Regions from separate parts of the Exiguobacterium sp. s161 genome, predicted to be linked through region 4. Evidence: riboswitches for the same ligand, from Rfam matches in the RefSeq annotation. Region 4 holds a riboswitch; each other region holds the start of a gene.
What was found. A riboswitch is a leader RNA that binds a small molecule or an ion and turns the genes downstream of it on or off. The one in region 4 is predicted to bind thiamine pyrophosphate.
Positions count from the first base shown of each region.

Region 1: another riboswitch for thiamine pyrophosphate. It lies ahead of KNQ14_RS06460 (ECF transporter S component); the one in region 4 lies ahead of KNQ14_RS15435 (3-oxoacyl-ACP reductase).
Region 2: another riboswitch for thiamine pyrophosphate. It lies ahead of thiD (bifunctional hydroxymethylpyrimidine kinase/phosphomethylpyrimidine kinase); the one in region 4 lies ahead of KNQ14_RS15435 (3-oxoacyl-ACP reductase).
Region 3: another riboswitch for thiamine pyrophosphate. It lies ahead of thiT (energy-coupled thiamine transporter ThiT); the one in region 4 lies ahead of KNQ14_RS15435 (3-oxoacyl-ACP reductase).

Region 1 covers NZ_JACSNH010000001.1:1,275,538-1,278,936, reverse strand. Annotated here, with positions in the region: gene KNQ14_RS06470 (GNAT family N-acetyltransferase) at 1-963, shown strand, start outside; gene KNQ14_RS06465 (50S ribosomal protein L25/general stress protein Ctc) at 1,254-1,931, shown strand; TPP riboswitch at 2,027-2,126, shown strand; gene KNQ14_RS06460 (ECF transporter S component) at 2,227-2,799, shown strand; gene KNQ14_RS06455 (ABC transporter ATP-binding protein) at 2,796-3,399, shown strand, end outside.
Region 2 covers NZ_JACSNH010000005.1:118,603-122,001, reverse strand. Annotated here, with positions in the region: gene KNQ14_RS13160 (murein hydrolase activator EnvC family protein) at 1-1,268, shown strand, start outside; TPP riboswitch at 1,334-1,444, shown strand; gene thiD (bifunctional hydroxymethylpyrimidine kinase/phosphomethylpyrimidine kinase) at 1,560-2,363, shown strand; gene thiM (hydroxyethylthiazole kinase) at 2,344-3,111, shown strand; gene thiE (thiamine phosphate synthase) at 3,101-3,399, shown strand, end outside.
Region 3 covers NZ_JACSNH010000001.1:896,746-900,144, forward strand. Annotated here, with positions in the region: gene rsgA (ribosome small subunit-dependent GTPase A) at 1-492, shown strand, start outside; gene rpe (ribulose-phosphate 3-epimerase) at 495-1,151, shown strand; TPP riboswitch at 1,174-1,283, shown strand; gene thiT (energy-coupled thiamine transporter ThiT) at 1,344-1,904, shown strand; gene KNQ14_RS04350 (thiamine diphosphokinase) at 1,906-2,508, shown strand; gene KNQ14_RS04355 (amino acid permease) at 2,563-3,399, opposite strand, start outside.
Region 4 covers NZ_JACSNH010000008.1:39,994-43,392, reverse strand. Annotated here, with positions in the region: gene KNQ14_RS15440 (LLM class flavin-dependent oxidoreductase) at 1-369, opposite strand, end outside; gene KNQ14_RS15435 (3-oxoacyl-ACP reductase) at 425-1,177, opposite strand; TPP riboswitch at 1,313-1,413, opposite strand; gene KNQ14_RS15430 (O-antigen polymerase) at 2,225-3,007, shown strand; gene KNQ14_RS15425 (helix-turn-helix transcriptional regulator) at 3,257-3,399, shown strand, end outside.

The DNA of each region.
Region 1 (3,399 bases), on a different contig from region 4:
CGCCCGCACCGGACGGCTTCGATGCGCCAGCTCGATCAAGATTTACGTGGTCGGATGTGTCAGTTGCTGGATTTGCCACATGTCTCGATGGCTGTCGGCAGTGGTACCCTCGCCAACGATATCGTCGCACAACAACTGAGTGGACATGGATTGATCCTAAACGGTGGCGAGTTCGGTCAACGCTTGATCGATCACGCGGCACGAGCAGGAAAGTCATTTGATATCCACCTGCTTCCGTCCGGTCACCCAATCGAATTAGAACAACTCGCAAGCCAGCTGCATCAAACGGAATACGACTGGATCTGGTTGACGCATTGTGAGACGTCTACGGGCGTCCTCTACGATCTCGATGCGGTAAAAGCACTGTTAAATCAACGAACCGCACTCATCGTCGATGCGATCAGCGCCGTCGGAACCGGACGTTTCTCATACGCTGGTTGCAGATTCGTCACGACCGTCTCCGGAAAAGCAATTGGTGGTTTACCGGGTCTTGCGTTCATCGGTCATACAGACAGCATCCTACCTTCTCCACGAATTCCACGTTATCTGGATCTCGGACTCTATGCGGAAGGCGTCGCCTTTTCCGGCTCATCGAACTTGTTGCTCGCCTGTCAGGCAGCGCTCGATGCCCTTGATCTCGATCAAGCCGCCATCAAGATGACCTATCTCGAACAGGCCGTTCGGGCGACTGGTTTCAACCTGCTTGCGACTCAAGAAGCACAAGCGCCGGGAATTCTGACGATCGTCCATCCGTCAGCAACCGCTTTAGGAGACGCTCTCCGGATCCAGGGCTATCATGTTCAATATGAAAGCGACTATCTCGTCCATAATCAATGGCTCCAAATCTCAACGATGGGACAGACGACGATGCGGCACATCGAACGTCTCATCCGAGTATTAGTCCGTGAAAACCAACGCATCACCATAAAAAATGAAAAAAATGAAAGACCTCTTAACCCTTGATTTCAAGCGTTTTGGAGGTCTTTCGACTTTAAAAAATAAAAAATAGAGGTTTAAGGATTTAAAACATAGGGGTATAAACTCACTAGCACCGCATCAAACGGTGACTTACTCACACATGTTTCTCAATATCAGCGTAATGACCTGGGAGAGAAATGCAAAGTCACGAAAGCGTCAGATTCAATGCGAGTCTGGAACCGATTGTCTTAGCATATTTAAATTGTTCAGGACTTGTCCTGCTCCTACATTCATTACCTTTTGAGGGCTATACCAAATTCAAGGGGGAAATGAACATGTCAGTTAAATTAACAGCCGAAAAACGCGAGGTACGTCCACGCTCACTCCGTAAACAATTACGTCATGAAGGAAAAGCTCTTGGTGTCGTGTATGGTTACAAAGTGGAAAGTACACCAATCGCATTTGAAGAAAAAGAATTGCTTAAAATCGTTCGAGAAAACGGTGAGAACGTCTTGATTTCACTGAAACTCGACGGTAAAAATATTAACGTCTTAATCAACCGTCGTGATATGGATGTATTCACACCAACTGTCGATCACGTTGAATTCATCGCCGTTAAAATGGATGAAGAGACAGAAGTCGAAGCAGACGTCGTACTCATCGGCGAAGCAGCTGGTGCTAAAGTCGGTGGATTCCTGTCACAGACACTCTTTAAAGTGACAGTCGCAGCAACACCAGATAAATTACCAGAGAACGTCGAAGTCGACGTCACAAACCTCGAAATCGGCGATTCAATCTCTGTAGCTGATCTTCCGGAACAAAAAGATTTCCGTATCGTCACAGAAGGCGACATTCAAGTCGCAGCTGTCGTCGAATCAACGCTTGAACAAGAGCTTGAGGAAATCAAAGAAGCAGAAGCTGAGGCACAAGCGGAAGCTGGCGAAGACAACGAAGCGGAAGCTACGGAAGAGTCTTCAGAAGAAGCAAAAGAAGAGAACGAAGACAACAAATAAGTCGTTTAACGATACGCCTTTCGTGGCGTATCGTTTTTTTGTGTCTTGACAATAGACAGAAGATTGCCTAAAGTGAACAGCGTATCATCTATTACCATATCCACTAGGGGAGCCCATTTGGCTGAGACGATTCACTTCGGACCCTTCGAACCTGATCTAGTTCATACTAGCGTAGGAAAGTGGAGCGATCACATCCAATGACTCCTGCTGCGCGCAGTTTTTCTGAGGACCGCTCTCTTTTTTACGGAGGGCGGTCTTTTTTGGTGTCTCCCCTACTTAAAGGAGGACAAACACGATGCAACACTGGAAAATGAAAGAAATTATGGTCATGATGATGCTCGCCGTCGCTTGCGGGGTCATCTATCTCGGTTGGTCGACACTCTGGTTACCGATGTCTGCAATCTTCGGGCCAGTCGGTGCCAACTGGATGTTTGGGATCTGGATCATCGCAAGCCCGCTCGTCGCAGCAATCATTCAAAAACCAGGTGCTGCCCTCATCGCGGAAATCGTCGCGGCAGCCGTCGAGCTGTTCACGGGTAGTCACTTTGGCTTATCGGCTCTACTGATCGGGGTCTGCCAAGGACTTGGTGCGGAACTCGTCTTCGCGATGACGCGTTATCGCCGTTATGACACCTGGACATTGATGTTATCGGGTGTTGGAGCCGCAATTGGTAGCATCGTCTATAGTCTGATCGCGAACGGATTCGGTTACTACACGACGACGACGTTGCTTGCGACAACAGGTTTACAAATGATTAGTGGTGCATTACTCGGCGGCTTGCTTGCAGCGATTCTCATCCGTCGCCTTGTTGCGACCGGTGTCTTGAACGGGTTTGCGGCAGGACGTGCGAAACGGGAAGTCGCATGATTACTGTCGACGATCTCAGCATCCGCTATCCCGGTCAGATGAAATCGGTGCTCAATCATGTATCGCTGACGATCGAACACGGAACGACCCTTCTGCTCGGACGCAGTGGGAGTGGCAAGACGACACTGCTTCATGCCCTAGCCGGACTGACACCGGAGACGATCGAAGTCGAACAGACTGGTACAGTTACCCGGTCCGGTTCGGTCGGAGTCTTATTTCAAAATCCAGAAGAACAGTTCTGCATGGAAACGATCGGACGCGAAATCGCTTTTAGTTTAGAAAACCGGTCGATTCCACGCGAAGAGATGGAGGAACGCATTGAACGCTTACTCGCACTCGTTGGTCTCCCTCTCCCCTTCTCGACACCAATCGCGAGTCTATCCGGGGGGATGAAACAACGCCTCGCGCTCGCCGCGGTCCTGGCACTTGAGCCGACGATTTTATTACTAGATGAACCAACGGCTCAGATTGACCCGATCGGGCAACACGAGCTGATGGCGTTGATCTTTCGGATTCAGAAAGAACATGATTTAACGATCGTCTTGATCGAGCACCAACTCGATGTCTGTTTGCCGTATGTCGATCAGATCATCTTACTTG
Region 2 (3,399 bases), on a different contig from region 4:
AACTAATTTCTACCATTGTTTTAGGGGCATTACTTACAACAGGTACACAACCGATCGCGGCAGCAACGATTAAAGAAAAAAAGGCTGAAAATGCCGCTGAACAACGTAAATTAGAAAAAGAGATTAAAAAGCAAGAAGCTAAAATTTCAAAAGAACAACGTCAAATCAATCGAATCGACGCAGCGATTAACGAAAAGATTTTCCAAGTTTCCGAAAAAAATAAACAAATTAAACAGTTAAGCAATCGAATCGATGAGTTAAAGGCAGACATCGTTCGTTACGAGGAGATGCTACAGAAGCAGGAAGAACTACTCGGTGATCGTTTACGTGTTTTCCAAGAAAACGATGGAAACTCGATTAAGTGGGAAGAAGTCATTTTTGGATCAAAGGATTTAGGTGATTTATTCAGCCGTGTCATGGCGGGTAAAAAGATTGCTGAACAAGATGATAAAATGATTTCAGATTACATCGCGACACAACAAAAATTAGCAGAAGCAAAACAAGCACTTGTTGAGAAAAAAGCGGAGCAAATGCAAGAAAAGAAAGTATTGCTTGAACAAAAAAAAGCGTTAAAAGTTCAAATGAAAGAGCGTAGTGCTACACTCAAAAAATTACGAAAAGGGAAGACGAAGTTTACGACAGAACTGTTAGACGCAAAAGAACTGCAAGCGACTCTCGAAGCGCAAGAACGTGCGATTGCGGCAGCGAAGGCAGCGGCTAAAGCAGCGGCTGAAAAAGCAGCAGCAGAGAAAGCGGCAGCTGAAAAAGCTGCTAAAGCAAGTGCTCAAGCAGCAAAACAAGCCAATAAGAATACAGAATCAACAAGTTCAGATACAACACCAATCGCTTCAGGTGGTGGGAAATTTGTCCGACCATCTTCTGGTGGGGTATCACAAGGGTTCGGACCAGCTAGTGGAGCAAACGGTTATACATTCCATAATGGCGTCGATTTCAAAGGTCCCGTCGGATCTCCGATCGTCGCAGCAGCAGCCGGAACCGTCATTACAGCATCAGGTGGTGGACCTTACGGAAACCACGTCATGATTTCGCATTTCTTGGATGGAAAAGTCTATACGACGGTTTACGCTCATATGAGCTCATTATCTGTTCATGCAGGACAAACGGTCTCTCAAGGTCAGCAAGTCGGAACACTTGGTAGTACAGGAAATTCAACAGGACCACACTTACATTTCGAACTACATGTCGGAGGTTATCAATATAGTGCTTCTTCTCCTCTGAATGCAGTGAATCCATTGGCATATCTGTAATCAAAAAACGGGCTTCGGCTCGTTTTTTTTTTGCTGCTGTGCTACAGTTAAGGCGAAACGAATACTTGAGCAACTAGGGGAGCTGGAGGAATCCGGCTGAGAGGAAAACCAATCTGTTTTCGACCCTATTACCTGAACTGGATAATACCAGCGTAGGAAAGTTGAGCCGAACGGATACCGGAATGCGTGTATAACGCTTTCGTATAGCGTCGACTGCTTTTTTACAGCGGTCGACGCTTTTTTTGTCGGTCACGACTCCCTTACATTGCTCGATGGGAAGGTGAAAAGAACATGAAACATGTACTGACGATTGCAGGATCCGACTCCGGTGGTGGAGCTGGGATTCAAGCAGATTTAAAAACCTTTTCGGCTTTAGGCGTTTATGGAATGAGCGTCCTGACAGCTGTCACGGCGCAAAATACGTTGGGTGTTCAAGCGGTGGAAGAGTTATCTCCAGAAATCGTAGATGCCCAGTTAACGTCGATTTTTTCAGACATTCGTGTCGATGCGATCAAAATCGGAATGGTCTCGAATGCGCAGACGATTCGTGTCATTGCTACACATCTCCGCAAACAGACAGTTCCGATCATATTAGATCCCGTCATGGTCGCTAAAGGCGGTCATGCCCTATTGCGGACGGAGGCTGAACAAGCATTGATTTCGGAGCTTTTACCGCTTGCGACACTCGTCACACCAAATTTACCGGAAGCGGAGCGTTTAACAGGACGATCGGTCACCAATCTAGATGAAATGCGACTGGCGATGCATCAATTAGCTACACAGACAGGGGCAGTATTACTAAAAGGTGGACATCTCTCAGGAGCTGCGACGGATTTGTTGTTTGATGGGGAAGTAGAACACCGCTTCACATCGGAACGGTTAGACAATCAACATACTCATGGAACTGGTTGTACCTTATCTGCGGCGATTGCGGCGCGGATGGCGCTTGGAGAAGATTTGACAGATAGTGTAAGACAAGCAAAGAGCTATGTCACGGAGGCGATTCGTCATGGATTTGCTCTCGGACAAGGTATTGGACCGACACATCATTTTCATTCACTTTGGAGGGATACACATGTTTACGACCATTCTTGAACACAAACCACTCATTCACCATCTGACGAACACGGTGACGATCAATGACTGCGCAAACGTCACACTCGCTGTTGGAGCATCACCCGTCATGGCGGAAGACATTCGCGAAGTAGAAGAAATGGTTAGACTCGCGCAAGCTCTTGTCTTAAACATTGGTACGATCGATGCAGACATGCAAGCAGCTCAACGACTTGCAGCCCGTGAAGCGGGACGTTTGAATGTCCCGATCGTTCTTGATCCAGTTGGAGCAGGGGCAACGACATTACGTACTGCCTTTTCTAAAGAACTCATTGATCTCGGGTGTACGGTCATCAAAGGAAATACTTCTGAAATCAAGACGTTACTTGGGGAAGACGGACGAACTAAGGGAGTCGATGCTGCGGGAGATGCAATGATGGATCGAGAAAGTATTCGTGCATTCGCTCGCAAACACAAATCTGTCCTCGTCGTGACAGGTCCGAACGACTATATCACGGATGGAACGCGCGAAATGGAATTACATGTAGGAACACCTCGTCTAGGAGACATCACGGGTACGGGCTGTATGACGGCTTCCTTGATTGCGAGCTTCCTCGGCGCAGGATATACGGCGTTTGAGGCGGCTGTTCACGGAACATTCGTCATGGGAAAAGCAGGAGAACAAGCAGTCTCTGCGCAAGGTCTTGGTGATTTTAAACGAGAATTGTTCAATGCGATCAGCCTCATGACGGAGCAAGAACTGGTGGAGGTGACAGAACGTGTCAATTGATTACTCCATCTATGCAGTGACGGATCGTCGGTACCATCCTGGCGTCGCGATCGAGACGGTCGTTGAGGAAGCTGTTTTAGGTGGTGCGACGATCGTGCAACTACGAGAAAAAACCGCACAAGGAAAGGAATTCTACGATCAGGCAGTTCGGTTGAAGAGACTGACGGATCGACATGACATTCCTTTGATCATCAATGACCGGATCGATATCGCGTTACTCGTCGGAGCTGGTTTGCATATCGGACAAGAAGACATTCCTTTAACCGCAGCACGTCGCCTTTTACCAGA
Region 3 (3,399 bases), on a different contig from region 4:
TACCGGAAGATTGGGTATACGGTCATCGAGACATCAAGTGAGACGTTGGCAGGTATTGAGCAAGTCCGTCCGTTACTTGCTGGAAAAACGAGCGTTCTCGCCGGACAATCCGGTGTCGGGAAAAGTTCATTGCTCAATGCACTGGAACCCTCTCTTGATTTAGAAACAAGTGCGATCTCGAAATCACTCGGACGAGGACGTCATACGACGCGCCACGTCACATTGATGCCGCTTGCCGAAGGATTGATTGCCGATACGCCAGGTTTCTCGAACCTCGATTTTCCGTATGATATGGAAATCGAGGATGTACGGTGGAGTTTCCCTGAATTCGTGGCTGTACAAGATGATTGCAAATACCGAGGTTGCTTGCATTTGAATGAACCCGGTTGTGCCGTCAAGGAAGCCGTCGAAGCCCAAGAAATCATGTCCTCTCGTTATGAGAACTATGGTATGTTTATAGACGAAATCAAGAATCGAGCCCGGAGGTATTGAAGATGATTAAAATTGCACCATCTATCTTATCAGCAGATTTTGCGAATCTCGAACGCGATGTTAAAGCAGTCGAAGCAGCAGGCGCGGACTATATCCATTTTGATGTCATGGACGGTCAGTTCGTACCGAACATCTCATTTGGATTACCTGTGCTTAGCAGCTTACGTCAAAAGACGGATATGATTCTCGATGTCCATTTGATGATCGACCAGCCAGAACGTTTCGTCGAGGATTTCGTCAAAGCAGGGGCGGACATCGTGACGTTCCACGTCGAAGCGACGAATCATGTCCATCGTGTCTTGCAACAAATCAAAGCAGCGGGCGCAAAGGCAGGAGTCGTCTTGAATCCCCATACGCCATTATCAACGATTGAACACGTCCTTGAGGATGTCGATATGGTTTTATTGATGACGGTCAATCCGGGCTTTGGTGGACAAGCCTTCATCGAGCGTGTCATGCCGAAACTCGCAGCACTTGCGCAAATGAAAGCAGATCGTGGTCTGACATTTGAAATCGAGATTGACGGTGGCGTCAATCCGGAAACGGCAAAGCTTTGCATCGATAACGGTGCGAACGTTCTCGTCGCAGGATCAGCAATCTACAATGCACCAGATTATGCGGAAGCGATCACTAGCATTCGTCAAGGGGCTGCCGTATAATAAGAACGAGAAAACGAAATATGATGACCGCAAGGGGTGTCGCTTGAAAAGCGGCTGAGAGAAGTCTTTTAGACTTTAACCCTTCGAACCTGTTCCGTTCAAACGGACGTAGGGATGTGGCGCACGCAGGCAGTACGGCGTTCGTCGTACTGCCTTTTTGCGTCCTCTCGTACAATGAAGGAGGAAAATAGCATGAAACGGTTACAAATGATGATGGAAATTGCCATCTTCGCCAGTCTCGGAGTCGTCTTTGATTTACTGATTCCATTCAAAATGCCACAAGGAGGCTCAATCAGCTTAGCGATGTTACCGATCTTCGTCATGGCATTTCGCCACGGTGTCGTCGGAGGGGTCGTCACGGGAGCGCTTGTCGGTACGATTCAATTGATGTTCGCTCCACAAGTCTTGACGATCGTTCAACCGATGCTTGACTATACGATTGCGTATGGTGTCGTCGGATTAAGTGGTCTGTTCGCGCGTCAAGTCAGACTAGCCGCGCGCAATGGACAAAAGAAAAGCTTGATGGCGTTCGTTCTCCTGGCGACGTTATTAGGCGCAGGACTCCGTTATATCTGTCATGTCATCAGTGGAATCGTCTTTTTTGCCGAGTATGCCGAAGGTCCAGTCGTACCGTATTCATTGATTTATAACGCGACATACATGGTACCGTCTTACGTTCTTTGTGGTGTCGTTGCGGGTCTTTTATTCACGACTGCGCCACGCTTACTCCGTTATTCGGCACGAGGCGTCTGAGATGCGGGCGATTCTCGTCTGTGCCGGTCCGCGAGAAGAAGCGCCGGATTTACGGAAGTTTTGTCAGCCAGGTGACTTTATCGTCGGTGTCGACGGTGGTGTTCAGACGATTGAATCGTTTGGGCTGACATGCGACCTGACGATTGGTGATTTTGATTCTCTTGGTTATGTACCAGAAGGGGCAATCGTTCATCCGGCCGAGAAAGATGAAACGGATCTCGAACTGGCACTTCGTACAGTCTCAGAGAAGAAACAGTTTGAGGATACCTTCATCATCGGGGCGACAGGTGGGCGGCTCGACATGACCGTCCAAAATGTATATCTATTGAAGCGATACCCAGAGGCACGACTCGTGACGAAACGAGAAGAGGTACGATACTTGGCTGAGGGAACGTATGCAGTCGAAGCAGGGAGCTATCATTATCTTTCGTTCATTCCACTCGTACCATCGACTTTAAGCTTATCCGGAGTCAAATATCCACTTGATGCACATCCAGTACCGGTCGGAGGTTCCTTGACCGTCAGTAATGAATGGTGTGCGTCAGAAGCGAAGGTAGAGCTCCATCAAGGAGAACTATTGTTGATGCGGACGCTTAAGGAATAGCACAATCATAGGAAAGAGGCCGTGGATGACTCCGCGGCCTCTTTTTAGATGAAATTATTCGTCGAGTTGAGAAGGGGCGACACGGATGTCGCTTTGAGCGGATAGATGTTTTCCTTTGACGAAGAGATGATAACTTCCCCACATGACAAGGAAGAAAGGAACACCGATGTATAGAGCGATTCGTTGATCCGCTTGAAACGCAAGACTGACGAGGACGACGACGTTAAGTGTCAACGAAATCAGTGGTAACACCGGATAGAGTGGTGTCTTGAATTTCAGTTCGGATACATCGTGTCCGTTTCGGACGAACTGACGACGAAATGCAAGCTGCGAAGCAGAGATTGAAATCCAGCCGACTTGAGCCCCGAGTCCGGCTAAGGACAAGAGCCAAATGAAGACGGTATCTTCTGCGAAAAATGCGGTCAGAAGCGATAACATCGCGAACATCATCGTAAAGAGCAACGCCCGCATCGGCACACCACGTGCATTGACGTAAGATAATTTCTTTGAAATCATCCCTTCTTGCGCCATTGCCCATAACATCCGAGTCGCCGCATATAATCCGGAGTTTCCGACGGACAACAACGCTGTCAAGACGACGATGTTCATCAAATCAGCAGCGTACGGAATACCGATCGCATCAAAGACCATGATGAACGGACTGCTGACTCCGCCAGCTGTTTCATACGGAATTAATGCACCAACGATCGTAATCGATAAGACGAAGAAGATGAACGTCCGCCAGACTGTGTTGCGGATGGCTTTTGGAATCGATTTTTCGGGCGTGTCGGACTCCCCAGCCGCAACACCGATCAATTCCGTTCCTTGGAAGGCGAAGTTGACGGCAATCATCGTCGTCAAGACACCGAGAATCCCGTTTGGAAACCAACC
Region 4 (3,399 bases):
GCCTACCCTCCCCTTCGTTACGTGATCAAGGCTTAGAAGTTGCCTTGCTACTGTATACGGATTGGAGAACGTGCTTGATATCGTAGTGACTAATCCTATATGATCCGTCACTTGAGAAATAGCCGTTAGATTAATTAAAGGATCCAACCAAAAGGCAGGTAAATCTGTCGCATTGGTAGCCGGAAAGGATTGATTGTCCGCAAAAAATACCGCATCTAAACATCCGCCTTCCGCTATTTGAGCCAAACGCTGATAATAGCGACTCTCTCCGATTTCTTCAATTGCAGAATCAGGCATCAACCATGCGGCTTGGTGATGACCACATCCATATAACAAAACGCCGATATTTAACTGATTTCTGTTCGTCATCTTCTGTTCACGAATCCCTTCTCTTACAAGCTGAGAATTTTTTAAAACGCCCGCTTTAATTCATCGTTAACCCACCATCGACTGTTACGTTTTGACCTGTAATCCCAGATGCTGCTTCTGATGCCAAAAAGGCAACCAGTTGAGCCACTTCTTCTGGGCTCGTCACTTTTTTCAACGGCGTCGATTGGGCAATGAAATCGAATACTTCAGCGGTTGTCACAGCACTCGCATCTGTGACTTTCAATAACCCACCGGAGACGACATTCACGTTTATGCCATATTGACCTAACTCCGCGGCTAGGTTTCGAGTAAAGCCAATCAGACCTGCTTTTGCTGTTGTGTATTCATGATAAGGAACGACTGGGTTTTGATAGAGGTTTGTTCCAATGCTGATGATACTACCGCTATGTCGTTCTATAAATTGTGGCAGAACACTTTGAATGATGTGAAACGCTGCTTTAAGTGTTCCATCCAGTTGCTTTTGATAATCTTCCCACTCTAAATCGATAAACGATTTTTGCGCAACCGGATCAAATTTGAAGTCTACTAACGCATTATTCACGACAACATCGATTTGACCATAATGTGCTGTTGCGGATTGCATCATGCTCTCGACATCTTCCCGCTTCGTGACATCTGCATACAAGGCAATTGCATTCTCTACTCCCAGTTCGCTCACAAGTTGTTCTGCCGCATCCTTGCTTTTAAAGTAATTGATCACCACTTTAAATCCGTTGTGTACTAACACCCTTGCAATCGTCGCCCCAAGTCCTCGACTACTTCCTGTCACTAATACTGTTCTGCTCATTCTTGTCCACTCCCTCATCCATTTTTACAACTTAAATAACGAAGTAGTAAACAAAAAAACGCAACTCTCCAAAAGGAAAGTTGCGCACGTCTAAATAATCACATAGCAAAGAACGACACGATCGTCTCTACTTGTTCATCAGAGTTTACACTTCCCTACGCTAGTACGACCTAGTTCAGGTTCAAAGGGTTTGAGTAGCTACTCATCTCAGTTTAATAACACCCCTAGTGATTCTATTTAAGTTACCTTCACTTTAGTGGTCTTGCGAACACCTGTCAATGATGATGAAAGTGATTTGTTAATAGTATCTCTTTGAAGATCGAGCGTAAAAAATAGGATCATTACCTGATCTAGATTGCTTTGTTACGGTCATATCTTATACTAGACAATCTTAATTATCATTTTTCCTTTGATGATGTCTTAATATACGAGCGATTTAATTTTGCAGATCAATTACGTGACCTAGAAGTCCCAATCGATGATGTTTGGACTAAAGTAAAGCTTATCTTGCGTAAACATCATATGGGAGCCATTAAGCGGTAAGTAGGTCGTCTTCTCTTCGTGTTGATGACTTGATTTTTTCGCCTTAAAGTTATACGTGCTCTATTTGATGCCTTTATTACTTTTTGAATAAAAACGTATCAATTTAATCAATGATGTATTTTCTTTTCCATATTAGCATTGGAGTTCTTCTCAACTGCGTAAGAGTTAAGTGACTTGAAACGTTAGATGCCTTTCTCATTATCATTTAAGTAATGAAGCATTCTTTCTTCCGCTACCGCGTCATGCCCAATTTTCTGCTAGACAGTCCTTTGTGTATCGACTACGACATACAGGCTTTTCTGATTATTTTCAAATCGCGTTGATTGGTGTAAGTCTATTCTCTTAAAAGCTATCAACTATGTTTGATCAGTAATTGCTTATATTTTATTTAAATTAGTACTCGATCGTTACAAGCGTTTTTTAAGAAGAATTATAAATTCCTAATCTATTTTCCTTTGTAAATATGTACAATAAAAATACAAATATTTTAAAGGAGCTGAACTTATGAACATCCGAAAAGTATTATTTCTCGTCGTTATTGCTATTGTCTATCTTTTACTCTTCACCATCACCTTTTGGAGTCTGATTGGCTTAGTGGTCTCAGCAATTGGTCTATACTTTTACTTTAAACCAAGGCTTCGAAATCCAATAAAGTATCCAACTTTTGTCGTTTGGCTAGGAGTATTCATTGCCTTTTCAATTTCTATTTATATGGTAGACAGAATAAATGAGCCTCAAAAAATAGAAGCTGGGTCTTCTACCAAAGAAACAAAGATGTTGGAATCATTAAAGAAAGAGTCAAAGGAGTTAGAAACGTCTTTAGAGGACACGCGACTTAAACTAAAACAGCAACAACAAGAAACGAAAAAATTGAAAGAGGAGTTAGCACGAGAAAAAGACTTACGTTTGCAAACAGTTGAAAGCTATCAAGATGAAGCAGATAAACGCTCTGCTCTTGAGAGTAAGTTCAAAGAAGAAGAAACAAAACGAATTGCCGCCGAAGAGAAAGTAAATGAACTTGAATCATCCCTAGCAAGTATTGAATCGACAGAAGCGTCGGAAAATCTTGCTACTGAAGAAGACTACGAAGAAGCTCCTGACGAAGAATATGTAGAGGAAGATGTGACAACAGATCTAGAATTCGATCCATATGGCGCAGACCGAGATTGTGGAGATTTTTCAAGTGCACAGGCCGCTCAAGATTTTTATCTTGCTGCCGGAGGTCCCATGGATGATCCCCATGACTTAGATCGTGATAACGACGGAAATGCTTGCGATTGGAATTGATAAGCGTATATGAATTTTCTCGCGTATTATAATCGGTAGATTTATTTCGGATTAAATGAGTGATTAAATTTCTAACTAACAATGTGGTAAGTGAAATAACAAAAAGTATGCGCCGGCGCATACTTTTTGTTATTGTATTTTATTCTTGATAATACGAAACGCGTTTCCATTATTAATTAAGAATAATTCATCTATACTTTAAAGGTGTACATAAATACTTCCGTTGTGTTTTACGAAAAGGAGAATCCATTGAAACTTGAACGTTTACTCACTATTATATTTAAGCTACTCCATCGCTCTACCATTTCTGCTTCACAACTAGCTGAAGAATTAAATGTCTCTCAGAGAACAATTTATCGAGATATCGAAACCATTAGTGCAGCTGGTATTCC